3 regions of the Neobacillus sp. OS1-32 genome follow, and region 2 is predicted to be linked to each of the others. Evidence: riboswitches for the same ligand, from Rfam matches in the RefSeq annotation. Region 2 holds a riboswitch; each other region holds the start of a gene.
The links. A riboswitch is a leader RNA that binds a small molecule or an ion and turns the genes downstream of it on or off. The one in region 2 is predicted to bind cobalamin.

Region 1 (10,840 bases), 680 kb from region 2:
ACCACCAATTTCAGCCAAAGCTGATTGGCAGCAGTATTCACATATTAACTGAAAGAACTGGTAATTCCCGATCCTGATCATGATTTCAGCCACTTTTGCGGCTGTATTGGCCCGGACAATGTCCGGCAGAATGGTTTCTTTTACTCCTGCTTCTTTGGCAATTTGGGCAAGAAAGGAAAAATTTATCTCAATCTTTCTCGCATGGACGTTCATTTTCCCTTGCGCAATTTTGGAAAACTTGCCAACCATTCCGACCAGCGATACCTGCTTGATCCCTTGCTGCTTACATTCTTTAAGGGCAAATCCAACAAAGTCACCCATTTCAATAAAAGCTACTTGCGGCAGGTAGGGATACTGTTTCATCGCATATTTTTCACTACGTCCTCCAGTCGTTAAGACGACATGCTTACAGCCTGCTTTTCTAGCTACCTTGATCGCCAAGGAAATGCTTGCTGTATAGGCCTCTGCTGAAAAAGGGACGACGATTCCACGGGTCCCCAATATCGAGATGCCGCCAATAATCCCCAATCTTCCATTAAGAGTTTTTTTGGCAATTTCCTCGCCTTTTGGAACAGAAATCATAATTGATACACCGTCCCCCACACCATACTGCCGCAAGATCTCTCCCGCCGCTGCTTCAATCATTTGTCTTGGGACGGGATTGATCGCCGCCTCTCCTACAGGAATTGGAAGACCTTCTTTGGTGACGCGTCCTACACCCTTGCCTCCATCTAAAGCAATTCTGTCATTTTTCCTCCAGGAAACGGTTGATTGAATGAGCGCACCATGTGTGGCATCGGGATCGTCACCACCATCCTTCATAATTCCCGCGGTTACTTGGCCCTTGGAAATGACCATTTCCTCAATGGTGAATTTCACCTGGTTACCGGCAGGAATCAAAATTGTCACTTCTTCTTGGCTTTCCCCGGTAATCAAGGCGATTAAAGCTGCCTTCGTCGCTGCGGTTGCACAGGCTCCCGTTGTATATCCAAATCTAAGTGGCTGGGTCTGTTGATCTAACATCATTCCACCCTTTCTGCCATAATGGCAATGGCATTTACGGCTGCAACAGCAACCGTACTCCCGCCTTTCCTCCCTTGATTGGTAATAAACGGAATATCTAATTTCATCAGCTCTTCCTTTGATTCTGTTGCCGAGACAAAGCCGACAGGGAACCCAATGATCAATCCCGGCTTTGGTGCCCCCTGTTTTATCAGACGGATTAATTCCAGCAAGGCAGTTGGGGCATTTCCGATTGCAAAAATACCACCTTCCGCTTCCTTTATCCCTTTTCGCATGGCGACAATGGATCTGGTAACATTTAAAGCACGTGCTTCCTTGACAACTCCTTCATCAGTAATATATTCATGGACCGAACAGCCAAATTTTTCAATTCGGCGTTTGTTAATCCCGGCACTTACCATCTTGATATCGGTAACAATTTTTTTCCCCGTTTTGATCGCACGGATCCCGGCCTGAATGGCATCGTGATGAAATCGTAAGCTTTTCCCCAGTTCAAAATCGGCTGTGGAATGAATGACCCTTTGAACGATCGGGTATTGTTCCGCTGTATAGGAGTGACTGCCAATTTCCTCGTCAATTATTTCAAAGCTTCGGCCCTCAATTTTTTGTGGTTGAATGGTATATGGTTTAAACTCCGTTTTAAAATCAATCATGGTTCCCTTCCCTTTCTACACCTTTTAAATGATGAATCACGTCTTCAAACGTCCAATATACGGTTCCATAATCGACAGTAGGGCGTTTGATGATGATCGTATCAATTCCCAGCTCCAAAGCAGCTGTCAGTTTCTCTTCTAAAGACCCGACTTTTCCGCTTTCTTTTGTAATCATCACCGTTGTCTTATATAACGCAAACAAGGCTTTGTTAAATTCCTTCGTAAATGGCCCTTGCATCGCCACGATATTCTTCTGGGGAATGTGTAGCCTTTCACATGTTTCCAAGTTCTCTTTTTGCGGAAGGAGACGGATCACCATTCTGACATCTGGCAATGGAAGAAGCTTATCGGCGAACACTGGAAGCGTCTTGCTTCCGGTTGTCAAAAATACCACCCCTTTTTTCCTTGCAGCAAGTTCTGCTGCTTCTTGATAACTATCGACATAGGAGATGGAGGGGTTGTTTATCCTTACTGATTCCCGTTCAAAGCGGATATAAGGAATCCCACAATGCTTGGCAGCCGCAATCGCATTTATACTGGCTTCTTCCGCAAAGGGATGACTGGCATCGACAATGGTGGTGATCTGATTTTGGGCAATAATATCTTTCATTTTCTCCGCCGTTAACCTGCCAACTCGTACGGAAATTTCAGCATCGTGCCATTCTTTTGCCGCATTGGGCGATACCACCGTCGCGATTTGGGAAAAGCCTCTTGCTTTTATTTGGAGCCCCAGATCCCGAGCATCACTTGTACCGGCAATCAGTAGAATCATCGGTTACCGCAGATGTCTTTTTGACTATTATGTCCATCGTGATGTTGGCTTTCGCCATGTTGACAATGATCATGGTGGTGATCATGATGATGCACGTGGTCATGATGGTGTCCTGGCTCATGATGATGATGGTGGTGCCCCGTATGCTTGCTTGCTTCAAAACGATATTGACAGGTATCACAATTCATTCTGACATCTTCCTTAAGTGCCTCATTGATTCGTTCTTTTAAAATAACTTCCAAGTTTGGATGAAAGCCAAAAAAACCCGCAAGTTTAAACTGACAATCAGGATATTTTATTTTTAATTGCTCTACCATTCTTTCAAGTTCCTTGATTAATACCCCCGTAAATAAGAAGTAGGGAAGAATGATAATCTTTTTGGCTTCAAGCTTTATTAAGCGGTTAATTCCCTCTTCTACTGACGGATCTGTCACGGCAAAAAAGGCGGTTTCAACCCATTTATAATCGAGCTGTTCCCATAATAATCGGGAAATTTTGTATAAATCACTATTGGCATCAGGATCACTTCCGCCTCTGCCAACGACAAGCACAGCGGCTTTGGGATCTGGATTTCTTAGTTCCTCACCACACTCCTCAAGCCGTGTCTGACATATTTCGAGCGCAGCCGGATGGATTCCAATCGGTCTGCCGTAGCTAAAATGAATATTAGGATATTTCTTTTTTGCCTGATCAATGGCATTTGGAATATGGATTTTCGAATGACTGGCCTGCAGCAGCATGATGGGAATCAGCGCAACTTCTTCCGCTCCCTTGGCCACGCAATTTGCAATGCCTTGGTCAATCCCTGGTGCCTCAAGCTCCAAAAAACAGAGTTCCAGCAGAAGTGCCGGATCTAATGAATGGTTCAAATTATGTATAACTCGGCGGACTTGATCATTTGCCTCTTGGTCGCGGCTTCCGTGGGCCACCATTAAAACAGCTTTCACGATAATTCCTCCCCAAAATAACTTTCTTTGTGACCACTTTACTTAATCGGCTTGTCCTTGATGAAGTGCCCATGGTTCATGTTCAGATTTCAGTCTTTCATGTTTAACTAGAGCTTGCTCCGCATCAGTTAGGGAGTATTTTTTTTCATAACCTCTTGGGGTAATCATCTTGTTATCATGAACAAAGGTTGCAGAGTTTCCAATAATGACGGTGGTAAGCATGCCAATTTCATGGTCCAGCATTTCCTTTAAATTGGTGATCACAATTTGTTGCTTTTGCCGATAAGCACTTTTCACCAATCCCACTGGTGTATCAGGTGATTTATATTTTAATAGAATTCTTTGTGCCTCTTCGATTTGACGTGTCCTTTTCCCGCTTTTGGGATTATAAAGCGCAATAACAAAATCGGACATTGCCGCGGCCTCTAAACGTTTTTCAATGATCTCCCACGGGGTTAAGTGATCGCTTAAACTTACGGTGCAGGAATCATGCATGATCGGGGCTCCCAATAAGGACGCACTTGAGTGAATCGCGGAAACACCTGGAATAATTTCTACTTCAACTCCTGTCTTGCCAGACCACCCTTGCTGGGTCAGCACCTCATATACCAGACCGGCCATTCCATACACACCGGCATCACCACTTGAAACCACAGCTACCTTTTTCCCGGTTTTGGCCAACTTGACAGCTTCTTGTGCCCGTTCCACTTCCTCCGACATTCCCGTACTGACGATTTCCTGTGTGGTAATTAAGTCTTTAATAAGGTTCACATAGGTTTTATAACCAACGATGAAATCACTCTCTCTTACGGCATCTATCGCTCGTTTTGTCAAATGCTCCATACTTCCCGGACCGCAGCCAATCACAAATAATTTTCCCTTCATCATTTCCCCTCCATCTTTTCCTTTCAATACAAAAAAGCCTTAGTCCATCGGAGGTGGCTAAGGCTTTTTAACAGTAGCGAATGATACACGTCTTTAACTGCAACGCTATCACTATTCTTCCCTCCGAAGAACAAGATACAACGTAAAAGCAGGTTTCCTGGCTTCGCTTCATCCTACTCTTGTCCCTTCCCGGTTTTCCAGTGGAATTCTACAATTTCGTTTGCGTTACAGTAGCGGGGGCTGCATCGGTTTCTAACCGATTTCCCTTTTATCTCCTTAAAACGGAGCACTTTTACGTATTACCTATTCACTTTTTTAAAGGTCAGTATCATTAAACAGCAACATTTGACAATTAACAAGTGAACAATTTTTGTCAAAAAATTCACAACTGGCTAGAACTTAGATATGACTTGTTATCGAGGGATTTTTGAACTTTCTGTCACAAATATTCCATGGACAACTCGAAAAACACAAGGCTATACTTAGTGATAACAATTTAATCATGGGAAAACGGGTGTTGATTAATTAATCAACGTAAAAGGGAAGCTGGTTAAATTCCAGCACGGTTCCCGCCACTGTAATTTGGAGCAGTCCGCAAGAAGGCCACTTAGTCAATTTAAAACCTTGACTAGGGAAGGCGCGGTTCTGCGATGACAATGAGTCAGGAAACCTGCCTGTTTTTCAAGTTTTAACTGCCTACGGGATATAGGTATGTTCAAAATGTCACAAAGCCAAAGCATTCTGAACTAACCTAACGTTCAGAATGCTTTTTTTTACAATTTAAAGGAGTGAGAGAAGTGAAGAAAAAACCTTTTCGGAGGACTGTCCCCATTTTAGTATTAGCGGCTACGATCTATTTTTGGCTTAATTCGTATCAATCGGCTTATGCCATGCATATTGCTGAAGGATTTCTGCCATTGAAGTGGGTGATCATCTGGTGGGCTATTTACCTTCCTTTCCTTTTTGCCGGAATGAAAAAAATTCACAAGCTTGTTGCCGATGCACCTGAAGTGAAAATGATGCTAGGTCTGTCCGGCGCCTTTGTCTTTGTGCTCTCGGCCTTAAAATTGCCCTCTGTTACCGGGAGCAGCTCCCATCCGACAGGAACGGGTTTAGGCACAGCCTTATTCGGTCCCATTGTCATGAGCGTACTTGGATTCATTGTTCTGTTATTTCAAGCTCTTCTGCTTGCTCATGGAGGGTTAACAACGCTCGGTGCAAACGGGTTCTCTATGGCGGTTGCCGGTCCGTTTGTTGCCTATTGGATCATACAGCTAGGAAAACGTCTCGGCCTGTCTTTCCGTGTCTCTCTTTTTACGGGAGCCTTGTTAGGTGATTTGGCTACTTATTCTGTTACTTCGTTCCAATTGGCATTAGCCTTTCCTGCGGCAACGGGTGGAGTGGCAGCGTCTTTTTTGAAATTCTCCAGCATTTTCTTAGTTACACAGCTGCCGCTTGCTATAAGTGAAGCTATCTTGACGGTCATCGTGATGAATTTACTATTTAAATACAATACTCAAGTATTAAAACTATTAAAAGTTCCTTTCAGAGAGGAAGCTAACCTATGAAAAATAATGCGTTTTTAATTCTTGTTTTTATCTTCATTACTGCTATTCCGTTTTTCATCCATGGTCAAGCGGATTTTTCCGGGACGGATGGACGAGCAACCGATATTGTCCATTCTCTGAAGCCAAATTATAAACCGTGGGTCAATTACCTTTGGGCCCCGGCAAGCAGTGAAGTTGAAAGTTTCTTATTTGCCGGTCAAGCTGCTATAGGTGCCGGTGCCATCGGTTTTATTATCGGGACCTATCGAGAGCGCAAAATTCATGACAAGGATATGAAGTGATATATAGCGATGTTGTTAATTGACCAGTACGCCTACCATAACCGTTTCAGCGATATTCACGCCTTTGACAAAGTTACTTTTTCGCTGTTTATGCTTTTGTTCTCTTTATTCGCAAGAGACATGAAGGTAAGTTTCACAGTTTTTCTGATTTCGAGTATCATGATCCTTCTGGCAAGGATTCCTATAAAATATTACATAAAATTATTAGTTCTTCCGATTACTTTTATTCTCTTGGGATTAATTCCTCTAATGGTTAATTTCTCCCTGAATGCGATACCCGGCAGCGAAATTATTTTTGATATTTCAATGGGGAAACTGTTCATCTATGTAGATATGTCGAGTGTAAGGGCAGCCTTTCAACTATTTATGGTTTCTATTGGCAGCATTAGTTGTTTATACCTGCTCATTTTAACCACGCCACTCGTGGAAATTCTATATTTATTAAAAAAGTGGCGGATCTCTCCGCTTTTCATTGAAATGATTGCGATCACTTACCGTTTTTTATTTACACTAATTGAAACGGCTGCGGAAATTTACCATTCGCAGTCTTCCAGGCTGGGGTATACTTCGTTTAGAACTGGCTTAACCTCTTTGGGATACTTAACGACTGCCTTATTTTTAAAAAGCTTTCAGAAAGCGGCTAAGCTACATCAAGCTGTCGAATCCCGTGGCGGATATGGAGAGTTTATCGGCAGTGAAAGAGAGTACAGCCTTTCCTTACTAAATTTGGGTGTTTTTATGATTGTCCTGTTATTGCTCGTTTTGCTATTCACCTTTTAAGGAGGAACCCCTTATATGACAACACCTATTATCACAACTAACAATCTTATTTATCGTTATGGGGATGGTACGGAAGCATTAAAGGGGATTTCCCTCACCTTAAACCAAGGAAAAAAAATAGCCATCCTCGGGAACAATGGAGCAGGAAAATCCACTTTCTTTTTACATTTGAACGGAATTCTTAAGCCTTTATCAGGGTCAATTACCTTTAAAGGGGAGAGGATCCAGTATACGAAGAAGTATTTACAGGCGCTAAGACAAAAGGTAGGAATCATTTTTCAAAATCCGGATGAGCAATTATTTTCTCCAACTGTATTTGAAGATATCTCCTATGGGCCGCGAAATTTGGGACTGACCAAAGATGCCATCGAACGCTTGGTTCACTGGGCGATGAAAGAAACTGGAACTTTAGAACTGCAAAAAAAAGCCACTCATTCCTTAAGTATTGGCCAAAAAAAGCGTGTTTCCATTGCCTGTGTGCTTTCCATGGACCCCGAACTCCTAATCTTGGATGAACCAACTGCCGGTCTGGACAGCTATTATGCGAAAAAGATTATTAATCTTTTAAATCAAATTAACCGTGATGGAAAAACCATTGTCCTCTCGACCCATGATATCAATTTTGCTTTCGAATGGGCGGATGAGATTATTATCTTACATGATGGCAAAGTTCTTGGAAATGGGGGAAGGGAGGAAATATTTCTCCAGAAAGACCTTTTTCAAAAGGCAAACCTAGAGCGGCCGATGATTCTCGACCTTTATCAATTTCTTATTGACAATGATTACTTTCCTACACAAAAACAAATCCCGCGGACAAAAGAAGATCTTTTGAAGCTGTTGTCAATCAGTACAAGTCGTATCTTGAAGAATGGTCAATAATCACAAAATACCCACCCCTCATAAAATAATCTAAACCAACTTTTGCTGTTCAGTTTATAAAAGGAACAACCCCCTCTATCCAGGCGTATTATCGGAGGGGGCTGTTATTCATTAGAAATGATTCTAAATAAAACGGAAATTTCCTAATAGTTCTAGCCTTCTTTGAACGAATTCTACATTTTCTCTTTCTAAGATTATTGATTTTTTTAAACAACCATCTTTACCTATTTTGTTGCTTGGTGTACAGCTTCCATTACTTGACTCGTGGTTTGCATTTGCAGCACGGTCTTGGTAAGCTCCTCCATAGCCGTTTTTTTCAATTTGCGAATTTGTGAACGTGCTCTCAGAATCGATGTAGCACTCATTGAAAATTCGTCAAGACCGAGACCAAGAAGAAGTGGGATGGCGGTTTCATCGCCGGCCATTTCGCCGCACATACCTGCCCATTTTCCTTCAGCATGGGCTGCATCAATTACCATCTTTACCAATCTTAAAATCGATGGGCTATATGGCTGATACAGGTAAGATACACCCTGATTCATGCGGTCCGCAGCCATCGTGTATTGAATCAAGTCGTTGGTACCGATGCTGAAGAAATCAACCTCTTTAGCAAATTGATCGGCTAACACGGCTGTAGAAGGGATTTCCACCATGATTCCCAGTTCAATCTGGTCGGAAACTTGCTGCCCGTCCGCAAGCAGTTTCTGTTTTTCCTCGGTAAATATTTTCTTTGCCTCCCGGAACTCATCAAGGGTTGCAATCATCGGGAACATAATTTTTAAATTGCCATAATTGCTGGCCCGCAGCAAGGCACGCAGCTGTGTCCGAAAAATATCCTGTTCGATTAAACATAAACGGATCGCCCGAACCCCCAAAAACGGATTCAGTTCTTCCGGCAAACTCAAGTAAGGAAGTTTTTTGTCACCGCCGATGTCCAATGTCCGAATGACAACCGGCTTGCCATTTAAGCCTTCAAGAACAGCTTTATAGGCATTAAATTGCTCCTCCTCCGAAGGTAGTTGATCCCTGCCCATGTAGAGGAATTCTGTTCTGAAAAGCCCGACTCCTTCGCCACCATTTTCGATGACCGCCTTTAAATCGTTGGGTGAACCAATGTTGGCCACTAGTTCAACATGGTGATTATCCGCAGAAATCGTTTTTTCGTTTACTAGCTTGGCCCATTCTGCTTTTTGCAGCTCATATTGTTCAGAGATTTTACCGTACTCCTCAACCAGGTCAGCTGCAGGGTTAATATGCACTTCCCCCTTTAGACCATCGACAATGACCAAATCGCCATTTTTTATTTCGGCTGTTGCTGTTTTTGTTCCAACGACTGCAGGAATTTCCAGTGAACGGGCCATAATCGCCGAATGCGAGGTCCGACCGCCAATATCGGTTGCAAATCCTTTTACAAACTGACGGTTTAATTGTGCAGTATCAGATGGTGTTAAGTCATTGGCAATCACCACAACTTCTTCAGAAATCATGCTTGGATTCGGTATTTGAACCCCCAGCAGGTGGGAAAGAACACGCTTCGTTACATCGCGGATATCTGCTGCCCGTTCCTTCATATAGTCGTTATCCATTTGCTCGAACATGCTGACAAACATGTCTGCTGTTTCTTTGAGGGCAGCTTCAGCATTCGTCTTTTCTCCAGTTATTTTTTCTTCGATCGGTCCAGTTAGCTCAGGATCGCTTAAAACGAGCAAATGTGCCTCAAAAATCGCTGCCTTATCGGCGCCCAATTTTTCTGCAGCATGACTTTGAATTAATTTTAACTCTTCCTTTGATTTTTCCAGTGCCGTACGAAACCGTTCCACTTCTGCATTTCCATCGTCAACGGTCTGTTTTTCAAAAGACAGATCAGGTTCAACCAGCAGGTAGGCTTTGGCAATCGCAATTCCGTTAGAGGCAGCTATTCCTTTTAAAGATTCCATTATTTCGCAATACCTTCTTTCATCATCATTTCTTCCAGAGCTTTTAAGGCATCATTAGCATCACTGCCGTCAGCTGAGATGATAATATCTGCCCCCTTGCTAATGCCTAAAGACATGACGCCCATAATCGATTTTAAATTGACGGTTTTTTCCTTATATTGCAAATTAATATTCGAATTAAATTTACTGGCCGTTTGAACTAATAATGACGCCGGACGTGCATGAATACCTGTATCTGAAGTTACGTTAAATTGTTTTTCTGCCATTTTATCTCATTCTCCTATTGTTTATTAGTTAACTTGAAACATCTAAAAACGAGTGTAAAAATACCATTTGTTCCTGAACCTCAGGATGATATACATTCAGGTTGGTAATGGCCTTTACCTTATCCCTCGAGTTGCAAACTGCATTTTGTATGTCGAGCTCCCGTTTTAAATTTTAACACGGGATAGGGCCTCTTCATCAGCAATGATCGTAACGGAAGGATGTTTTTGCAAAATAGAAGCCGGGAAGCCTTCGTTGACCTCGAGATTTAACAACTTAAACAACGCCTCACTTTTTTTGCTTCCCGAAGCCAAAAGCAAGATTTCCTTACTCTTCATGATGGTTGCAATACCCATCGTTATCGCTTTAGTTGGAACCTCATCCTTATTGGCGAAGAACCTGGAGTTAGCATTGATTGTACTTTGCGTCAGATTAACAACATGAGTATTCGACTCAAATGAAGCTCCTGGTTCATTAAAACCAATATGTCCGTTGCTGCCAATCCCCAACAGCTGCAAATCAATTCCGCCGTGTCTTTCAATACATTCCTCATATCGAAGACACTCTTTTTGAATATCTGCGGCATCTCCGCGCGGTATAAACGTTCTTTCAGGATTAATATCAATATGCTTAAACAACTGATCATTCATAAAATAATGGTAGCTGTTTTTATTGGATGCAGCAAGACCAATGTACTCATCTAAGTTAAAGGTGGTTACATCCCGGTAAGACGTACCATTTTTTTGATGATCTTCAATTAAATTTTGATAGGTTCCAATCGGTGTACCGCCAGTAGCTAACCCAAGGTTACAATTTGGAAATTGGACGACCTTTTGAATGATATATTCGGC
Region 2 (10,840 bases):
ATCTAAATGCATCGTTCCTGCTGTAAGAAACCCCATAACAATCGCGGTTGTTGCTGTACTCGACTGGATAATGGCTGAAAGAATGATACCCGTCACAACCGCATACAAACGGTGTTTATCGATGGTCAGCAGCCATTCATTAATCAAATCCATATCCTTTAACGGAGCAGCCAAGTATTCAAAGCCGCGAATCGCCGAAAACACAACAGCAATTCCTAATAAAATCAATCCCATGCTACGCAGATTTTTCTTTTTCATAAGGGCAAGAATAGCCCCGATAATCGCGATCGGAATAAGATAGGATTCAATATTAAAGGTAATTAATTCGGTTGTCATCGTGGTGCCGATATTGGATCCTAAAATAATTCCGATTGATTGCGGGAAGGTAAGCAGCCGGGCTGAGACGAATCCTACGGTAATAATCAAAACGGCGGAACTGCTTTGTAGCAAAATAGTGATAATAATTCCTACTAAAACCCCTTTCAAGGGGGTATCCGTTACGTTCAGAATCCATTTTTTCAAAGAATCTGCAGATAGATTAAAAAGACCTGACCTTAACAGTGTCATGCCGTAAATAAACAATCCTATGAAAAGTAAAAAAAGAAATAACTGGACCATGAACTCACATCCTTCTTCCATCAATATATGAGGTGGATTGGAGGGACATGTCCAAAAGATGAACCTGCCTGTCACTGCTTGTAGAGATTCCACTCCAATGGAATGAAAATTTCTGATTATTGTTAAAACTCTGTCAAATTGTTATAATAGTAAGAAAGTTTTAAAAATAGGGGGAGTGGTGCAATTGGAGAATGTAACACTTAAGCGTTCACTGGGACTATGGGCAATTGTCGGGCTTGGATTGGGGTATATGACACCAACCGTTGTGTTTGATACGTTTGGAATTGTATCGGATGAAACAAATGGCGTTGTTCCTATGGCCTACCTAGCTGCTTTAATTGTCATGTTATTCACGGCGATTAGCTACGGAAAAATGGTACGAGTATTTCCAAGTGCCGGATCAGCCTATACGTATACGCGAGAGACGATGAACCCATATCTGGGATTTATGGTTGGCTGGACAGCCTTACTTGATTATCTTCTTCTCCCAATGGTAAATGCCCTTATTATTCGCCTTTATATGGAATCATTTTTTCCTAATCTCCCGGCTTGGATATGGGTGGTTTCCTATGTTGCGATTGTCACGATTTTAAATGTCTGGAGTATGGGTAAAACCTCTAATGCAAATGCAACTCTGGTCATTTTTTCTCTCTTCCTGATTGTCGCCTTTATCGTACTTGCCTCTATTAAGCTTACCAATGGAATGGGCCAAGGAACCATTTTTACTTTAACACCTTTATATCATTCCAATGTACAACTCGGAGCGGTTTTAGCCGGGGCAACCGTTGTCTGTTTTTCCTTTATTGGATTTGATGCGATAACGATGTACGCCGAAGAGGCGGTTGATGAAAAAACACTGCCAAGAGCGATCATTTTAACGGTTTTAATCGGTGGAGCGATTTTTCTAGTTTCATCCTTTTTCGCCCAAGCCTTGTTCCCCAATCTAGCAAACTTTAAAGTAACCGACAACACTCTGCCTGAGATTGGATTGTTCGTTGGCGGCACGATTTTCAAAATATTTTTGGTTGCAGGGGGATTTGCCGCAACAGCTGCATCTGGGCTTGCCTCACATGCAAGTGTTTCTCGGCTGCTATATGTAATGGGGCGCAATGGGGTTCTCCCGAAAAAGGCTTTTGGTTATGTTCATCCGAAATTTCGCACACCGGCATTTAACGTTATTTTGGTCGGTATTGTTTCATTGCTAGCGATTACTCCTTCACTTGAGTTAATCGCATCCGTTATAAATTTTGGCGCACTCATTGCCTTTACATTCGTCAATTTGTCAGTACTTGCTCATTTCGTCTTTCACCAAAAGAAATATAAAACAGGAAAAGACTTTTTCAATTATGTCATCATGCCGCTCCTTGGAGCCGGAACGACGGGAATCTTGTGGTATCACCTAAGCGCGGATGCCCTGATTGGTGGGATTATTTGGGTCATCATTGGTTTAACTTATATGGTTATTCAATTGAAGATCTTTAAGACGAATATCACAAAAGTGAATTTTGAGGAGACTGATCAGACTTCATCACTTACATAACACGAGTGATTGGGGATAAGTGCCTGTCACTGCCTGCAATTTGTCGGGGATTCATCGATAATTTTGGGGTGGTGCAGGCACTTTTTTTGTATGTCCAATAAAAAATGTTATTTTAGGAAAATAGTGGAAATAATATAGTTAGTAATAATGTTGGAGGATGTTGCATTTTGAATGTAGTTTACGCATTAATTTGGCTGTTTGCATTTTTTAAATGGGGTGACCTTAAGAATTGGCATAAGTACTATCCTACCTATCTGTTCTTTTTGCTGGGGGATTTTTTATATCTCTATTTATTATCTGACTGTTACCCGATGTGGAAGTATAACCCGCAAGGAATCGATGAAAATATCGGATTGACTAATGCCCATGTCTCTTTCTCAATTATGGCTATTAAATATCCCACCACCACGTTTATTTACTTATCCAAATTTCCGGAAAAAAGAATCAAACAAATATTGTATATTACCGGCTGGGTATTGCTTTACATTGCTAATGAATTAGTCGATAACTTTTTTAACCTAATCAAGTATTACAATGGATGGAATCTTGCCTGGTCCATCTTGTTTAATGTCGTTATGTTCATCACCCTTAGAGTCCACTATACCCGTCCATGGCTGGCATGGCTTTTCTCTTTCGTCTTTGTTTTGTTTTTATGGAAAATATTTGATGTTCCGAACGACGTGTTTAGGTGAAATACCCTAACGTTTTTTTAAGGCAATCGTTTCAGCAAATACCTAAAATTGTAAACAGTGAGAACCAACCAGCTTTTGTAATATGATTGGTTCTCATTATTTTTTTGTATAAGAGTATTGGGAAGACCCTCGTTCCTCCAGGCTACTTGAATAGTTCAGGATAAACAGTTTTAGCTACCAGCTCTACTGCTTCGCCGATTCTTGGGCCTGGGCGGGACAGGATGTCCGGGTCTAATTGATAGACGTTATTTTTTTGAATGGCATTGATCGTTTTCCACCCTTTTCGAGCTTTGATTTCGCCAATCGGGTCTTTTGTATAATTCACCGTCGTGACAATGATCTCGGGGTTTTGCTTGACCACATCTTCTTCTGAAAGTTTTACCCAGCCTTCTTGTTTAGCAAAGACATTCTCCACCCCTGCTTTTTGCAGGATTTCCTGCTGGAATGTATTTTTTCCGGTTGTATAAATGTCTGGTGACGGGCTGATTTCGAAGTAGACCCGCTTTTGTTTCTCTATGCCTTGTAGTTTTTCTTCGACATGTTTAACTTGTGACTGAATCTCTTCAACAAGCTGTTCGCCTTTCTCTTTAACCCCCATGACCTCAGCAATTTGTGCGATATCGCCATAGACATCTTCAATAGTAGTAGCCGATTGAATCACAAAAACGGGAATGTCGGCATCTTCCAGCGGTTTAAGCGCGTTTTTATCTCCAATTGTATAGGCCAACACTACATCAGGCTTGAGTTCGATAATTCTTTCAGCATTCATTTTAACAGAATCAGATACCCGCTCAATCTTACTTGCCTCTTTTGGATAGTTATCAAAGTCAGTCACACCGATGATTTTATTACCGGCACCCAAGGCGAATAATATTTCCGTGTTGCTTGGCTGCAAGGATACGATCTTTTCCGGAACCTTTTTAAAAGTAATTTTTTTCCCTCTGTCGTCCGTTACCGAATACGAAGTTGTTTTTGCTGCGGGCTTTTGCGGATTAGCAGTAGCCGTGCTTTTTTCATTTGACTGACAGCCAGCTGCAAAAACAATCATGATGATCATAGTTAATATGCTGAGTAAATATTTCTTTTTCATTGATTTTGACCCTCCAAGTTCCTTTTTTGTCTTACTGGATAGGATTTACTGATAAATGGAATTTCTCGGATGCCGTTCTGCTTGTTGGTATAAACCGCCATCAAAAACAGGACATTCGCCAGCAAGTGAGTGTAGTCGAACAGAATTTCCGGAATTTCTTTTTCGAGACTCAGCTTATGTAGAGCTCTGACAGATTTTTTGGCTTCACTCCTGCAAGTATGAAGAACACAGGCGGCCGTCGTTCCATAAGGAAGCAGGAACTGATCAATGCGATCTTTCACCTCAGCTTCATAAAAATCATACATCATGCTTAATCGTTCTAAATCTTTCTCTTGAATGGCAAGCTTTCCCCGTGCTGAGCCATTAAGATGGTAGGCCATGGGAAGCAGATACAGTAAATCTTCGTGGATAATCGGGATATCCTTTGTTAATGACGCGGCCAAGCCAATTTTCGTCGTTAATGAATCGGTCCGGATTTCAAAATCGACGGTCGAGGCTGACTCACGCATAAAGGGATAACAAAGAAATCGCAAGTCTTTTTTTGGCATGATTACTCTCCTCCTTGTAATTTTATTTTTGTGAAACACCTGCGATATCAAGTTCCTCGGAAGAAGAGTAAGACAAATATATAAAGATGGTTTGTTTATTTAAGTTATCCGACCGACAATTTGTTTTTAAATACAAAAAAGCCGCCCAGATAAAAAATTGGCCGGCTGTAGATTCTTGCTAAAATATGTAAGAACCAGATGAAATCTGCCGTACAATCCTCTTATCTTCCGAAGAGCATAATACGTTCAAGAATAGGCAGGTCTCCTGGCTTGTGCATCATTTTACTCTAAGAACCTTCCCATTTGCCTGAAGTTGAGTCTTTGACTCTTTGACAAACAGTGGCTATTTCTTATTTCATCAGCACTTACAGTTGCGGAAACAGCTCCGGTATTTCACCGGATTCCCTATTAAGCTAACGAATTAGCAACCTATTCCCTGCAAGCTATATTCACTTAAGAAATAGTGTACACTTTATTTGCTGAAAAATAAAGAAATTTGTGGAATACTTGGAGATTGGTAGAAATTTTTGTGGTATTAATTTTAGGTGCGCCAATTGGAACGGATAAGACGCCGATTGAAAGGAGCAACGCGCCAATAGGAGCGGGAAAAACGCCAATTGAAAGGAGCAAGGCGCCAATAGGAGCGGGAAAAGCGCCAATCAAAAAGTGCAACCCGCCAATTGAAAGGAGCAGCGCGTCAATAGGAAAAAGGCACTATGTGAAAAATTCACAGAGTGCCTAACAGCCATTGTCATGATTTCATGATTAGATCATTTTCTTGTTTTAGTTTGTTTTTAGCGATATTAATCATCAGCTTGATGCGATTGACCTGGTTTACTTTGCTGATGCTAGAGTCATAGTCGATCGAAATAATGTTGGCATTTGGATATTCCTTCTTAATGCCGTTAAACATGCCTCTGCCGATAACGTGATTTGGCAGGCAGCCAAACGGTTGGACGCAAACGACATTATCAACGCCGGAGTCCATTAACTCAACCATTTCTCCCGGCAAGAGCCAGCCTTCCCCCATCTGATTGCCGATACTTAAGAAGCGTGATGCTTTTTCCGCCACTTCGGAAATTTTTAGTGGAGCTTCAAAGCGCTCGCTTGCTAACAGAGCCTCACGGATCGGACTGCGATAATATTCAATCAATTGAATCGCTACTTTTCCAATGGCAATATTCAGTTTGGATTTACCAAAGTGCTCCACCTTATATTTCCGGTTGTAAAGCCCATATAAGAAGAAATCAATAAAGTCCGGAACAACGGCTTCGCCGCCTTCTTTTTCGATGGTTTCAATCAGCTGGTTGTTGGCATATGGGTGGAATTTAACAAGTATTTCACCCACGATTCCGACCCGCGGTTTTCGCTCTGGAATCATTTCAATTTCGCTGAAATCGGCAATGATCTCATTAATCACTTTCTTATATGCGCGCATCGAGAACGCTTCTAACAGCTGCTTGCTGGATTCTAGCCATTTTTGATAAACTTTTTCGGTGCTGCCGGTGACTTTTTCATAGGGCCTGACGGTAAGTTTCAATCGCATGAGCAAATCACCGAGACAGGCGGCAATTACCATCGATTTGGCGAGCGTAGGGGAGATCTTAAATCCCGGCTGATTCTTTTTCTCCATCCCGCCGCCGTTTAAGGAGATCACAGGAACTTGAGGCATTCCGGCATTCCGCAACGCCTTCTTTAGCAGCGCGAAATAGTTGGTTGCCCGGCAGCCGCCGCCGGTTTGCGACATAATCACAGCGGTTCGGTCCAAATCGTATTCTCCGTTCTTCAAAGCGCCGACAAGCTGACCAATTGTGATGACCGCCGGATAACAGGCATCATTGTTGACATAGCGTAATCCAACCTCGACATCGGCATCTTTGACATCCTGCAATATTTTTAAATCATATCCATCGAGAGCAAACGCCTTGGCAAACAGATCAAAATGACTGGGCAGCAGCTGCGGTGCAAGGATCGTGTATCTTTTTTTATCACCTTTGGCAAATTTAGGCGGTCTGATTTTCGCTGTGTTCTGTTTATGCTGTAATTCTGGATGATTTTCTCTCTCTTCAATGGCTGCGTTTAAGGAACGAAGACGAATCCGTGCTGCTCCCAAATTGCTGACTTCATCCATCTTTATCCACGTATATAACTGATTGCTTTCCTCCAAAATTTCCTGTACCGCATCTGTTGTGATCGCGTCCAGCCCGCAGCCGAAGGAGGTAACCTGCAGCAGTTCGAGACAAGGTTCTTTTTTAACCACATCTGCCGCCTGATAAAGTCGGGAGTGATAGGTCCATTGATTGACGACATCCACCTCCAAATCCTCCGGAGCCAGCTGGACAATCGCGTCCTCGGTTAACACGGCGAACCCCAATTTATTGATCTCACCCGGAATGCCATGATTAATCGCAGGGTCAATATGATACGGATGCCCCGAAAAGACAATCCCTTTTCGCTGTTCTTTGCGTAATTGAGCAATGACTTCCTCGCCACGTCTGTGCAGCCATTCGGTATAGGCCTCTTTTTCAGCCTGGGCCTTCTTAAGAGCCCTTTTGAGTTCGACTTTTGGAATGTCCTGAAAACATTCACTCAGATTTTTCAACAGTGCGGCAGGATGATCGATCGTTAAGAATGGGTTTAAGTATGTTACTTGATTATCAATAAAGACTTTCTCCAAATTCACCCTGATCACCTCAGGATAGGAGGCCACAATCGGACAATTGTAATGATTTTGCTGGGCCTGATTTTCCCGTTTTTCAAAAACAACGGACGGATAAAAGATGGTCTTGACGCCTTTTTCAATCAAGTTCAAAATATGACCATGTGAAAGCTTGGCTGGATAACAGACAGATTCTGACGGAATGGTTTCAATCCCTTTTTCAAAAATGGCCTTACTGGAAGGGTCCGATAAAACCACCTCAAAACTTAATTCGGTGAAGAAGCGGTGCCAGAACGGATAGTTATCAAACATATTTAACACACGGGGCAGGCCGATTTTTCCTCTTTCCGCTTCATCGCCTTCAAGGCAGACACGGTTAAATACTTTATCCAATTTTTCTTCAACTAAATTGGGATATGGACTTTTTTGCTTTTGCTTTCCGGCCCCCCGCTCGCAGCGATTCCCCGTAATGAAGGACCGTTTGTCAGAGAATTTATTCACGGTAATCGGACAGTTATTCTCACATTTACCACAGCGGCGGTGGAACGTTTGCAGGGTAAAATTGCCGAGCTGTTCCACCGGTAGCAGCGAAGACACCGATTGTCCATCCCATCTTTCTTTGGCAATCAGGGCACAGCCGTAGGCTCCCATCAATCCCGCCATATCCGGACGAATAACTTGTTTACCGGTAATTTTTTCAAACGAGCGAAGGACGGCATCATTGAGGAAGGTTCCTCCCTGGACGACCACATGATTGCCGAGCTGTTCGGCTGATTTGAGCTTAATGACTTTGTAAATCGCATTGGAAATGATCGAATGTGCCAAGCCGGCGGAAATGTCGGGAATGCTGGCGCCTTCTTTTTGCAATTGTTTAACTTTTGAATTCATGAACACGGTACATCGTGATCCGAGGTCGGCTGGTGCCTCCGCCATTAAGGCCATTTCAGAAAACTCCTGGACACTTTTTTCCAACGTTTCTGCAAAACTTTCGAGGAACGAGCCGCAGCCTGACGAGCATGCTTCATTCAGTAAGATTTGGTCAATCACGCCGTTTTTGATTTTGATACACTTCATATCCTGGCCGCCGATGTCAATGATAAAGTCGACATCCGGCTGGAATTGCTTTGCCGCAGTATAGTGGGCCACCGTTTCAATTTCCCCATCGTCAATCCGAAAGGCTGCCTGAATTAATTTTTCGCCATATCCGGTTACGGTGGAACGGACAATTTTCACATCCACCGGCAGCGCTTGGTACAGAGCCGTTAAGCCTTCACGGACGGTTCCAATCGGGTTCCCTTTATTTTTTTCATAAAAACGGAACAGCACTTCATCGGTTTCACCGGTTAACACCATTTTCGTTGTCGTCGACCCGGCGTCGATCCCTAAAAAAGCGTGACCGGAATAGGCTGACAGCGGACTTTGTTTTACTTTTGCCAAGGAATGGCGGCTTTTGAATGCTTCATAATCTGCCTTTGAACGGAAGAGGGGCTCAAGCCGTTTGGACTGGTCGACATTGACAGCTTGATCCATATTCGCAAGGATTTGAATCAGTTTGTCCACTTCAATTGATTCATTATTATTGCTTTCCAGGGCCGCCCCGATCGCGACATAATAATGCCCGTCCTGACTGTATAATATATGTTCACCGGTCAGCTTTAAGGTATGTATGAAACTCTTTCTCAGTTCCGATAAAAAAGTTAACGGACCGCCTAAGAAGGCGACATTGCCGCGAATCGGTCTGCCGTTTGCAAGTCCGGCGATGGTTTGATTGACGACCGCCTGAAACACAGATGCAGCGATATCTTCTTTTCGGGCTCCTTCATTTATCAACGGCTGGATATCCGTTTTCGCAAATACACCGCATCTTGAGGCAATCGGATAGATTTTTTCTGCGCCTTTTGCCAGTTCATTTAATCCAGCGGCATCTGTATTTAGCAGGGTGGCAATTTGGTCGATGAACGCCCCCGTTCCGCCGGCGCAGGCAGCGTTCATTCGCTGCTCAATTCCGTTTGTAAGGTAGATGATCTTGGCGTCTTCACCGCCCAGCTCGATAATGACATCAATATCATTTTCGGTCGATTTTACCGCTTCCGTGCAGGCAACGACTTCTTGAATAAACGGGATACCCAGCGGTTCACATAATCCAAGGCCTGATGAACCACTGGCATTCATTTTCAGTTTTGCATAAGGAAATCGCTCAGACACCAGACGCAACAATCTTAATGTGGTCGTTTTGATATCAGAAAAATGCCGTTGATAAAATTTAAAGACAATTTCATTTTGGTTGTTTAAGGCAACGAGTTTGGCTGTTGTTGAGCCAACATCAAGGCCAACTTTCAGTTCCATGGTTCCCCTCTCCTTGAAAACATCATGTCTTTTTATAAGCTTGCTTTGGTAAAAGAAAAAGCAAAATCCTCCTTGAGAAACACACCTTTTTATTAGTTTGTTTCACGAAAAATAATCATCGGGCAACTAGGAAAATCATGTCTTTTCTGAGTTTGCATCGGAAAAATAGCGATCCAATAAAAGATCAATTCTTTTTTCCATTTCAGGAAACCGAAAACCGGTCACTTTTTCATACAATGGTTCAATCAACGCAGGCAAAAACGTTGCCCCTAATAGATTAGACATAATGATAATGAGCGTTTCCGGTTCTGTTTTGCCGATTAATTGTTCAACCGTATGCTGCATTTTCTTTATCCCGAATGCTTTCATAAAATGGATAAATTCCTTTTGACTGTCAAAAATGATGGTCCCTTCGACAAGCATTCGCTGTGCAATAAAGGGATATTGATAATAGGCATTGATGTATTGAAGCAGAAATTGCTTTAACCGCTGTCTTGGTTCGATCGAATCATCATCCAATATGGTGAACGTTTCCTTTAGGGAATCGACGAGGATTTGGATCACCGCATTGATTAACTTATCTTTGGAACCGAAATGATAATTGACAAGGCCAACGTTTACCTTTGCTTCAGAAGCAATTTTCCTCATCGTTACGCCTTCAAAGCCTTGTTTTTTAATCAGGTTCAAAGTCGCTTTGAGAATAAGCTCCTTCTTTGTGAATTCCGATTCTGTGATATTATTCATTTTTATCCCCGATTTCTGTTGTGTTTTAAACATTGTTTTAAACACTGTTTAATCTAACTATACCAATGTTTTACAAGGTGTTCATGACAACTTTTTGAACTTTTTAGCAAACTTTGCCACTAGTGGTAATGGTTAATGGAATCAGCAGAGGGTGGGCCAAGCTGGGGTCTAGTTACCCAAAAAACGAAAATGGAGATTTGTTCGGGCAGCAAGGAGCGATTTACCTATCCGAAAAAGGTCTAGGTTAGCTCAGGTCAACTGAGAATCAAAAGAAATAAAAAAGAGGTTTTAGTTTTTTCTAAAACCTCTCATTTAAGACATGATCCTGTTTTTCTAAGATTGGCGGAGCAGTTTTTTCATAAGCAGGCAGTGAACGCTCCGCAGGTGGGAGGATCAGCCTAACTGTTTTCTTTAATCGTAATGAGTGATTTGAATACCACATTATCGTCCGTTTGATTGACACCCTCTATGTATATGACATTTTCATCCACTCCTGAGGTGTCTTTAAAAAGCGTGATCGAATCACCAGGCAATGCTTCTTGATTAAAATTGAGATCAATGGTTTGAATCGTGTAGTTTTGGTGATCTGCCACCGGAAAGCAA
Region 3 (10,840 bases), 820 kb from region 2:
TAAGCCACATCTCGATCCCCTCCAAAACGAGCAATTCGCTGTTAATATCAGTTAAATTAGTTGGCAATTGGGCATTTTCATAGGCGGACAGCCAGCAGGCATTCGCAAATCTCTCCTTTACCCATGACCTTTTACCGTTAAAGGCACCTCCTGTAACAAAGTGCATCGTTCACCCCTCCTTAACGCCTGTTTTGAAAAAATGAATTTAAACGCGACATCATGCGGTGTCTTCCAATTCCAAAATTCCTGTTGCTGCGGGGCATAATGAGCTAATAGATATTTAATAACGCCACCATGGGTCATGACCGCACAACTGTGAATACGATTGTTCAGGAGAAACTCAACAATCTTCTTCCAACCGGCTTCAATTCTATCGGCAAACTGCTGAAAAGACTCACCCTTTGGCGGGCTGGAATGATAGGGATTTGACAGCCATTGTTGATACAATCGATTATCATGCAACTGTTCATACGTCCTACCTTGCCATTCACCGAAGTTCATTTCTCTTAGTTCTTGAAGGAGGATGGGTGTCTTATCTGGAAATAATTGTTTTGCCATGGCGATACATCTGCCCAAATCACTGGAAAAATAAGCATCATATTCTTCATGTACCACGCTCTCTTTCGCCTCCGCCGCTAATGGCGAATCATTCCATCCCAAGTAAGCCCTTCGTTTATTTTCTTCGGTTATACCGTGACGAAATAATGCAATAACCACACGGTCAGCCATAGAATCAACTCCGTCCCTTCCACCGTTGCGCCTAATACATCACCAGTAATCCCGCCAAACCATTTGCCGACCTTTAACCGTGCAAACAAATAACAGGCTGTCGCAGGCACAATTAGGATGGCAGCACGTGGAAACAAAATAGCTGCAGCCAATAAATAAACAGGATAAAGCCACAACGCTTTGGCAGTAGCAGCCTTTTGAAAAAGATACCCGAGACCTTCTGCTCTTGCCGGCCTGACGGTCAGCAGCAGAACACCCATTATGGTTTTACTTAAAAAAGGAATGATAGCAATCAATACATAAGTTAACAAGTGAGGGTTCAAGGTGATCTCATAAATAAACAAAAACCTGCAGCTTAATAGAATCATGACGGAAATAACACCAAAAGCTCCGATTCGCGGGTCCTTCATTATTTCAAGTCTTCTGGCTTGATCCTGATAGGAAAAATAGGCATCGCTGACATCCATCCAGGCATCGAGATGGATGCCACCTGTCAAAATAATCGTTACCAACCATAACAGGAAAGCAGCAGCCAAATGGGAAAAAGGTGTATTTTCAATCAGTATATATAATAGGAAGGAATAGATCATTCCCTGCCCTAATCCAAGCAGTGGAAAAGCTTGAATCGTTCGTTTCAGGTGGTCTTCATCCATCGGAAATTGTTTGCTGATTGGAATCGCTGTAAAAAATTGAACGCCTATCAAAAAGCCTCTGATAAATTTCATCATATCTTGCCTCACTAATCGGTGTTTGGTTCATTCACTAAGGTTACTTGATGTTGTTGCAACGACCACTCCAAGCGAATCTTTTAAGCTGCTCGTAAAGCATTGATCGATTCATTGTCGTACCGCTGATTTCATAATCAGCGGTACCCCTGCCTCAATTAAATAGGCCTGATCAGCAAGCTGAACTAATTGTTGGTGAATTTGCCCCAGCAAGTGCCCATATGTAAAAACAAGTTCGTTCGCAGAATACGGTTCGTATAATACTTCATTGCTGACGACAATCATCGCTTTTGCCCGGTTTTTTATCGCGCAGATCCCGCTGACAATCCTATCTTTTACCGTTGCTAAAAAAGCAGCATCCCAGGCTTGGTTTTTATAAAATAATTCATTATTCAAGAGGGTCGTTACACAATCCAACAGGATAATATCATGATCGTTTACTGACGAAGCAACGTCCCCAATATGGATAGCTTGCTCCAGCGTTTTCCATGGAAGTTCCGCTGTTTCGCGATCTCGTTGATGCTTGGTAATCCTGGCTGCCATTTCGGGATCGGTAGCGATGCCAGTGGCAAGATAGGTAAGCTGCCCGCCTGTTTCTACTGCCACTTTTTCGGCAAGTCTTTCGGCAAAGCTGCTTTTGCCGCTCCTTACTCCGCCAGTGATGAATATTAGAGAAGTATCAGGAAATAAAAAATTCAATGCTGCCACCTCCAAGCCATAATACTAGGATGAATAACAGAGCGGTTTTAGCCAGTATCGCATTTACCTTTAAAATATGATCGGCCTTAATCGGGGATAGTGGTTCCCCCATTTTTGCCCGATCTGACGCGTAACCCTTATAATAATTCTTTCCGCCGAGCTGAATACCTAAGATGACGGCAACAGCCGCCTCCAGCCAGCCGCTGTTGGGACTTGGGTGTCTTTTGGCATCACGAAATAAAATCGACCACGCTTTCTTGTAACTCATGCTCTCGGGACGGTTGCCCAGCAGCATGATCATTCCAGTTAACCGGCTGGGAATCCAATTGAGAAGATCATCCCATTTCGCTGACGCCCAACCGAACTCTTTATAGCGCTCATTCATATATCCCACCATGGAATCACATGTATTAGCCGCCCGGTAAACCATCGCCAGCGGGGCACCGCCAATCAACGCCCAAAATAACGGGGCTGTGACACCATCACTTGTATTTTCCGCAACCGTTTCGATCGCTCCCCTGGCAATTTCCGCTTCGTTCAGGTTGTCTGTATCCCGGCCGACAATATAGGAGAGCTTTTTCCGAGCTTCCGTGAGGTCGCCTGCTGTTAACGGCTGATACACCTCAATTGAGGCCTCCTTTAAGCTTTTTTCGGCAATAGTGGTGGCAATGATGACGGCTTCGACGATCATCCCGACAAGCGGATGGATTGTATAAGCGGCCAAAACCACAGATAAAGTAATGGTAAAACTTATCAATAAAACGCTACCAAGCATGGCTACACCTTTGCTTTTTTTCGCACGGCCCCGATTCCATCGTTTCTCCAAAAATGCAATCAATGTCCCCATCCAGCGGACCGGATGCGGCCAATTTGGAGGGTCACCAATCAGCTTGTCAATAACATAAGCAATCGTAATCGAAATTAAATGATAGCCGAACATGCTTTTTTCCTCTTTTGCGATTTTTGAATGGCTTTTATTGTACACTGATAAACTGCTTTACTAATCATTTTCCCTAAAGGGGTGATCGTTCCGGCAAAATCTAGTGCCATGCCGGTTTGCGTTGCTGCCACAAGAATGCTGTCGGTGGATGTGCCGGTTGCAATCGTTCCCGTCACTTCATCGACTACCTGTAAATCATGCAGTGCCTTCACTTTCGCTTCGGTTGCCGTCATAATACTTTGAATAAACGCTTCCTCGCTCAGGTCACCATTGACAAAAACCCATGTATTAATCGTCCCGGGCACGATTTCAAATGTGTGCAGCTCGCTTTTGGAGGCATCAACGGCATTTCCAACACCGGCGGTCACGACGGCAAAGAGAGAAAAGCCATCAGTTTCGAAAACTTGATATTCGACATCTTCAAGCGTTACGGCAGTCATCATTCCAACTGTTTCAGATGGTTCAAATCCGTTTTTCCGTAGGAAATCGGCCATATCTTGGCGAAAATCACTGCAGTTATAATCTTTATCAACATGACGGTTAACAAAAGCCTGATACCAGCCAGTTCCCGAACCAATCACACCTGAGGACATCGTTCTTAACGGCACAGGGGACTTCAAGAAGATTAATTCATCAGCTTGCTGTAACATACCTTCTTGAATGACAACCAGTTGTGCTGATTTTTGCCGTTCTGGCAGCAGCGCCATTTGTGGGGCGGCCACCTTTGGATGAGGGAATTTATGAATATTTGTTCGATAGACAGCGCGAATGGTTTCTTCTCTTAATACCTCATTAGGTTCGCGATTGACTTTGATAACGCCTTTTTCGAGCAAAAGCAAGCGGTCACAATAAAGACCAGCAAGGTTTAAATCATGGAAAATCGATATTACCGTTAAATGATTCTCGGTTGTCCATTGTTTGAGCAGGTCGAATAATTCCTTTTGGTAGGATAAATCCAGGTGGTTCGTGGGTTCATCTAACAATAAGATTTCCGGTTCCTGGGCCAATGCCTGGGCGAGAAACACCCTTTGTTTTTCACCGCCGGATAGTTCTTGGATGTTTTTGTTTTGTAACGTGGAGACGCCGATATGCTGCATCACTCTTTGAACAACCGCTTCATCCTCGTCCGACCATGTCTGAAACAAGCCTCGTTGGTGAGCATATCGTCCAAGCGAGACGGTTTCCTTTACCGTATAGGAGAAGGATTGCGAAGAATGCTGTGAAAGAACAGCGACCTTTTGCGCCAACTGTTTTGGACTGTATTCTTTGAGCCGTTTGTCATCAATCAAAATCTCTCCTGCTTGAAACGGCAGAATTCCGCTAAGCATTTTCAGCAGGGTTGTTTTACCGCTGCCATTTGGACCGAGGATTCCGAACAGTTCCCCTTTTTCTACTCCGAATGTAATATCTTTTAATACTGCTTTCCCTGAATAACCGCCTGATACATGTTGTACGCTAAGCATCATTTTTACCACTTCTTTCGATTCTTTTTCTCTGCAGTAAAATAACAGCAAACACCGGTGCACCAATTAATGAAGTAATGACGCCAATCGGCAATTCAGTTGGGGAGATAATTATCCGCGAAACCAGATCAGCCAAGATTAAAAAGCCGCTGCCGATAAAAATCGATAATGGCAGCAAATGTTTATGGTCCGGTCCCCAAATAAGCCTCGTCAAATGTGGAATCACCAAGCCGACAAAACCGATGGTGCCTGACACCGCAACTGCCGCCCCAGTTAAAATCGAACCGGCCGAAAGGACAATTAGCTTTCGTTTTTGAACGTTCACTCCAAGATGGTGGGCCCGTTCTTCGCCAAAAGACATGGCGTTAAGTTCCTTGGCATTGAAGATAAGGATGATCGAGCCAATGATAAAAAATGGCAGGATAATTTTAATATATACCCAGCCGCGCATCGAGACGCTGCCAAGTAGCCAGCCGATAATTTGCCTCAGTTCATCGCCCGTTAAAGCAATCATCAACGATATCATGGCACCTAAAAACGAGCTAAAAATGATGCCGGTCAGAATGATCGTTTCTACCCGCATCGAGCGTTCAATTTTACGAGCAAACATCAGAACACAAAAAATCGTAATAAAGGAAAATACAATACTGAATAACGGCAAAGTAAAAGCACCAACAAAAGGAATGGTAAGGTTGAAAAATAAGGTGATGACGGCCCCTACCGATGCCCCGGACGAAACGCCTAGTGTATACGGGTCTGCCAACGGGTTTCGGAGCAGCCCTTGAAAGGCCGCCCCTGCAATCGCAAGGGAGGCGCCAACAAGACCCGATAAGATGACTCTCGGCAAACGGATATTCATGACAATGCTTGAATACATCGGATCGATATGTTCCGCTCTGAGCGTGCCAAATAAATTACCGGTGATGATTTTTATAATAATCGGGATTGGAACAGAGACAGTTCCAATGGCAATTCCTAATAAAATGGCAAGCAATAAGAAGATGCCGGCGAGTAAATAGGCTGTTATTTTATTATTTAAAAACTTCCGGATAGACAGCCTTGGCAAGATCCTCTACTCCTTCAATAATTCTTGGTCCTGTACGGGTTACTCGGTCTGAATCAACATCGTATACTTGTTTAGTTTTCACAGCTGTGACATTTTCCCAACCCTTACTCGCTAACACTTGCTGAACCGGATTTTTTACATAGTAACCATATGTTGTCAGAATGACATCCGGATTACGTTTAATCATGGCTTCCTGATCAATCTTCACCCAGCCGTCTTGATCACTTATAATGTTTTCCGCGTTAATCGCTTTTAACATTTCATTCATGAACGTTTTGTTGCCTGGTGAATAAATTTCTGGAGCGGGCGCAACTTCAACTAATACTTTTTTCTTCTCTTTGATTCCCGCTGCCTTTTCTTTGATCTTTGCCAGCTTATCTTTCATACTAGTCACCAGTTTGTCTGCTTTCGTGACTTCACCGGTTGCTTTACCAATCATGGTGATGGAATCAAAAACTTGTTCGAAGTTCTGCGCATCATTGACAACTAAAACGGCAATCCCGGCATCTTTCAATTGTTGAATACCATCTTTAAAATTGAGGGCTGTTGATGCATGTGCCAGCACCAAATCAGGCTTTAGAGAAATAATTTTCTCGACGTTAATTTCTTGACCGCCGATTTTCTCTTTTTTCGTCACTTCTTTTGGATAATTATCAAAATCAGAAACTCCGACAATCTTATCTCCTAGCCCTAAAGCATAGGAGATTTCCGTGTTGCTTGGGATTAAAGAGACAATTTTTTTCGGCTTTTTCTTGATAATAACATCATTTTTTAAACCATCTTTTACGGTCACCGGAAAGGAGACCTGCTCTGTTTTTTGATCATTATTCGCTTTATTGTCTTCTTTGCTTTGTTCTTTGTTTCCGGAACACCCCACAAGAACTCCTATAATCAATATGAATGCAAGTATTAATGAATATAGTTTTTTCATGTCTGTACCCACCTTCTAGTAATTGTGACAAGCGCTATTCGTACCTTACACCCTAATCAAGACTGCGTTTGCATCTCCACAAAAAAACATCCTCCTATCTGTGGAGGATGTTGGTATGATTAGATTCATTTACCAAAAATCAGTAAAAGCATTCCAGTCTTCCACACCTCCCTATCCTCGTAGGTTTATTGGCGTAAGAAAATAGGCAGGTCTCCTGGCTTATGGTCATCGCTTCCTATGTCTTCCCATCAAATTGACAGTGACATGATATAGGCAGCTCCCATTTACAGTGGCGGGACCGCGTTGGTTTTTCACCAAACTTCCCTTTTAAGCAAAATCTTTTTGAAAGATTTTTTTAACACCTATTTTTCGAATATTTCCTTGTCAACGTCATTATAGAAAAAGTCTGCTTGTTTGTATATGTTTTTTCGACTTTTTTTTCTTATTCACGTTAAGTTTCTAAATTTCGACACAATCTTTTCGATTCATTTATTCACTGTCTATTTTATATCAAACTCCATGTCAGTTATTTTTATACATCTTAATCGGTAGATAGATTTCAAACTGGAGGTTTCCTGCGGCATTTTGCTGTTTTGGGAAGATTTCAAGACTTAATGCCTGGTGATCCTGTTCATAACCATATTCCTCCATCCAATTGAACAGACGCAGGTATGTATTTTCAACCTCTTCCGGCCCTCCCAGATGGGTGGTGCGAACATAATATTTTCGTGGAATTGAAAATCCAACCATACCTTCTGGGACTTCTTTAACCTCTTCCACAGGTGTGGTTACATAATAGGTAAATTCCGATTCCCTGCTATGAAATGGGGCTATCAGTACCGGATCTTTTGTCTGAAAAGGCACTTCCTCAAGACGCTTCTCCATTATATCGAAAAGGCGTGGGATGATTTTGGCTTGCGAATAAGTGCCATTCCATGAAATACCGACTACTTTTAACTCTTCTTTTTCTACTATTCTAAATTCCATTTTAACCTCCTCCTTTATAAAAATCTTATTCCTATTATTCTCTGAATATCCCATAAATTCCTGCAAACATTTTAAAATTTCCCTATTTTAAAAAAACTTTTTCCATACTCCGTTTAATTAAAATAGTTTTGGAAATAAATGTTTAACTTTGTTTCAACGCCCTCTTACATTATTTTCCTATATCTTTTTTCGACAAAAAACAGAGGATGAAGTGATCCTCTGTAAGCGGTACATATTACTGTCAATAGCCGATAATTGAGCCATTTTGAATTTGCAGCCTACCAAACGACAGACCTTGCAGCTCCCGCCAAACATAGTTTTTTTCAGCAGCTGTTTGCGGCACGATTCGATCCTGGTAAATTCGAAACGGGACAAAAGACATGCCAATTTTCTCATTTTCGATATTTAAGTGCAAAATACCCGTTTGCGCTGCGTTTCCTCTAACATAGTTTGGAAAAAGGAAGTTGCCTAACGAATAGGCTATCGGCTTTCCTTTATAATATTCAAACCCCTGGAGCACATGGGGGTGGCTGCCAATGACTCCGTCAGCTCCAGCGTCAATCATGTTCCTTGCCCAGTCTCGTTGGAACGGTTCCGGCGAACGATTCCGTTCAATTCCCCAATGAATAAAGACAAATAGTAGGTCAGCGGCCGCTTTTTCGTTTTGAATCGTTTCTTCCATCAGGTGAATGTCATAGCCACTTGCTAACCCTGGTTTTATAGCTGTTGCGACCCATGAACCTTCGGGAAGAACCCGGGAAAACGCCAGAATTTTGACCGTTTTTCCTTTAATCATGTAGGTTCTTGCGGAGTATGCTTCCTGCTTGTTTAATCCACCGCCGACATAATCAAGTCTGTATTTTTTTAAATTGGCGATGGTATCGGCAAATCCGGATTGCCCAAAGTCCAACGAATGATTGTTGGCCAAGCTGACCAGCTGGAATCCGGCATTTTTTAAACCGGACAAAGCTTGCGGATCAGACCGAAACGTATATTGTTTGTCTTGCTTATTGCCTCCGGTGGTGATCGACGTTTCCAGATTCACGACATTTACATCACTGGAAGCTAGCTCTGGCTTAATGTTGACAAACGGATAGTCAGGCCCTTTTTGGCGCACAGTTTGTTTCACCGACCAATCAAACATAACATCACCAGCAAACGACAGCTTAATCGGTTCATTACTCACTGCGATAGTTTTCGGGTCAACCTCCGGTACAATTTGATGACTCTCTCTGGCAGCATTTTCCAAGGCAAGACAAATCTGATAGCTACTGTCTGGATTGATCGATACTGGTTTGAAATACTTCCCAAATAACTTAGTTTCAATAAAATAATGAAAAAAAGAACTAGGTCTGATTTGAACATTTTCCTCTGCTCTAACTGTTTGGGTGAAAATGGCTTGATAAATCCAAGCAAAAAAAATGATGAAACTAATAACTTTATGTTTATTAATCATAACTTCCTACCTTGTTTCTATGATTCAGTTTAGTCGGGAATGCGGCGAGCTTGCGCAAAGTCTTGAAGCTGCTAGTTTTTTGTTTTGTTAACATTTTTCATCACTTGGGATTCCCATTTTTTCCAAGGGATTAAATTTTTTAAGCGAATCGTCAGTTTAACTCCTTTCCCGATTGGAAACCGAAAGTTCGGCTCCTTCATTGTAGAAATCTCCGCAACTTTTTGTGCTACTTCCCTTGGATCGCCAAATCCCTCTTCCCCTGCTAAAATATAGTCTTCCAGTTTTTTCATTAGTATGAAATACGGGGATTCTTCCTGAGAAGGCGTCACCTGCCTGCCGGTTGACCAAATACTTGTTTTGTATGACCCTGGCTCTATCAAAATAACATCAACACCAAAAGGTTTCATTTCCAAACGTAGGCTTTCGCTCCAGCCCTCAAGCGCATGCTTTGAGGCACAATAGGGAGACAACCCCGGAAATGCCACGATGCCGCTAATACTGCTCATATTAATAATCTTCCCACTGCCTTGCCTTCTCATGTAGGGAAGAACGGTTTTTGTCACAGCAATAACGCCAAATACATTTGTCTCAAATTGCCTGCGGTATTCCTCTAAGGGAAGCTCCTCGACAAAACCGCCAGCTGCATATCCCGCATTATTAACAAGGACATCCACCCTGCCTAACGTTTTGAGAAAAGTGCTTAATTTTTCAATCGAAGTCTCGGATGTCACATCTAGCTCGTGAATGGAAATGTTCGCCTCGAGATTTTGGTTTTTAGCCTGTTTTAATAAATCGCTGCCTTTTTCGAGATTTCGCATTGTCGCAATCACCTGAAAACCCGACCGGGCCAGCTCCAGAACAGTTAAAAGCCCGAACCCGCTTGAAGAACCGGTCACGATCGCAATTGGTTGATTCATTTATAGATCCCTCCTATATTTATCAATATATCAGACAAAAGGCAGATATATTGATAAAATTGCAGATATCCCTTCGATATCTGCAAATATATTTACGAAAAAATTCAGCAGAGACAATATGCATATTTCTTTACAAAAATTTTAAGTCCGCTTTCATAAAATAAGCGGACTTTTCTAGTTTCCAAGGTTATTTCACTCCCAGTGGCAGCTGTAAATCAATCTTTTTTCGCAGTTATCTGACTTAAAGCCATTATTACATACATCTTAAAAAGGACAATATTCCAAATATAAAGGAATATCGCCCAATAAAGATATTATTTACTTTAATACCCATTTACGAATGGCCTTTGCCACGCCATCCTCTTCATTGTCAGCAGTAACCCAATCTGCATGCTGCTTGACTGCTTCCTGGGCGTTACCCATCGCCACGCCAATGCCGGCTTCTTTAATCATCGCTAAATCATTCAAACTATCACCAACGGCCATGACATGATTCATGGTAATTCCCAAGCGGTCACAGACCATTTCCAGCCCCTTTGCCTTATTAACCCCCTTGTCATTTACTTCGATATTATTTGGTGCAGAGTTACTTACTTCCAATTCTCCGTTGGATTGAAGTTCGTGAAAGATCTTCTCCCTAATTACCTGGTCATTGATAATAAAGCCAAACTTCATCCATTCAAATGAATATAAGTCTTCCGGCATTTCATTATGCCAAGTGCGCTCCGTGTTAATCGCCCAAAAGGTGGTTTGGTATTGCTGGCTAAGCCGCCACATCCATTCAATTAGTTCTGTTTTTACCACTAACCTTTTTATCAGCTTGCGTTGTTCATCCCAAATTTCACTTCCATTTACGGTGACCAAATAGGAATTGAGTCCGAGTGAATCGGCATATTCATGACAAGTCTGGTAAGACCGCCCGGTGCT

Region 1: another riboswitch for cobalamin. It lies ahead of cobJ (precorrin-3B C(17)-methyltransferase); the one in region 2 lies ahead of RCG24_RS11005 (ATP:cob(I)alamin adenosyltransferase).
Region 3: another riboswitch for cobalamin. It lies ahead of RCG24_RS06940 (ABC transporter substrate-binding protein); the one in region 2 lies ahead of RCG24_RS11005 (ATP:cob(I)alamin adenosyltransferase).

Annotation. Positions count from the first base shown of each region.
Region 1 covers NZ_CP133263.1:2,848,186-2,859,025, forward strand. The annotation lists gene RCG24_RS14145 (cobalt-precorrin-5B (C(1))-methyltransferase) at 1-1,026, opposite strand, end outside; gene RCG24_RS14150 (precorrin-8X methylmutase) at 1,023-1,673, opposite strand; gene cobK (precorrin-6A reductase) at 1,669-2,448, opposite strand; gene RCG24_RS14160 (sirohydrochlorin chelatase) at 2,445-3,395, opposite strand; partial or broken gene cobJ (precorrin-3B C(17)-methyltransferase) at 3,453-4,280, opposite strand; cobalamin riboswitch at 4,410-4,589, opposite strand; cobalamin riboswitch at 4,776-4,973, shown strand; gene RCG24_RS14170 (energy-coupling factor ABC transporter permease) at 5,171-5,848, shown strand; gene RCG24_RS14175 (energy-coupling factor ABC transporter substrate-binding protein) at 5,845-6,129, shown strand; gene cbiQ (cobalt ECF transporter T component CbiQ) at 6,139-6,909, shown strand; gene RCG24_RS14185 (energy-coupling factor ABC transporter ATP-binding protein) at 6,925-7,788, shown strand; gene ptsP (phosphoenolpyruvate--protein phosphotransferase) at 8,013-9,725, opposite strand; gene RCG24_RS14195 (phosphocarrier protein HPr) at 9,725-9,991, opposite strand; gene nagB (glucosamine-6-phosphate deaminase) at 10,157-10,840, opposite strand, start outside.
Region 2 covers NZ_CP133263.1:2,167,190-2,178,029, reverse strand. The annotation lists gene RCG24_RS11025 (Na/Pi symporter) at 1-618, opposite strand, end outside; gene RCG24_RS11020 (APC family permease) at 803-2,158, shown strand; gene RCG24_RS11015 (CBO0543 family protein) at 2,326-2,850, shown strand; gene RCG24_RS11010 (ABC transporter substrate-binding protein) at 2,993-3,940, opposite strand; gene RCG24_RS11005 (ATP:cob(I)alamin adenosyltransferase) at 3,937-4,488, opposite strand; cobalamin riboswitch at 4,726-4,936, opposite strand; gene RCG24_RS11000 (hypothetical protein) at 5,003-5,230, shown strand; gene RCG24_RS10995 (acyl-CoA dehydratase activase-related protein) at 5,240-9,493, opposite strand; gene RCG24_RS10990 (TetR/AcrR family transcriptional regulator) at 9,629-10,237, opposite strand; gene RCG24_RS10985 (acyl-[acyl-carrier-protein] thioesterase) at 10,636-10,840, opposite strand, start outside.
Region 3 covers NZ_CP133263.1:1,346,565-1,357,404, forward strand. The annotation lists gene RCG24_RS06905 (bifunctional adenosylcobinamide kinase/adenosylcobinamide-phosphate guanylyltransferase) at 1-166, opposite strand, end outside; gene RCG24_RS06910 (histidine phosphatase family protein) at 118-729, opposite strand; gene cobS (adenosylcobinamide-GDP ribazoletransferase) at 687-1,454, opposite strand; gene RCG24_RS06920 (bifunctional adenosylcobinamide kinase/adenosylcobinamide-phosphate guanylyltransferase) at 1,566-2,153, opposite strand; gene cbiB (adenosylcobinamide-phosphate synthase CbiB) at 2,134-3,093, opposite strand; gene RCG24_RS06930 (adenosylcobinamide amidohydrolase) at 3,075-4,556, opposite strand; gene RCG24_RS06935 (FecCD family ABC transporter permease) at 4,549-5,622, opposite strand; gene RCG24_RS06940 (ABC transporter substrate-binding protein) at 5,588-6,553, opposite strand; cobalamin riboswitch at 6,740-6,934, opposite strand; gene RCG24_RS06945 (GyrI-like domain-containing protein) at 7,076-7,540, opposite strand; gene RCG24_RS06950 (CapA family protein) at 7,782-8,996, opposite strand; gene RCG24_RS06955 (oxidoreductase) at 9,068-9,913, opposite strand; gene RCG24_RS06960 (Cof-type HAD-IIB family hydrolase) at 10,232-10,840, opposite strand, start outside.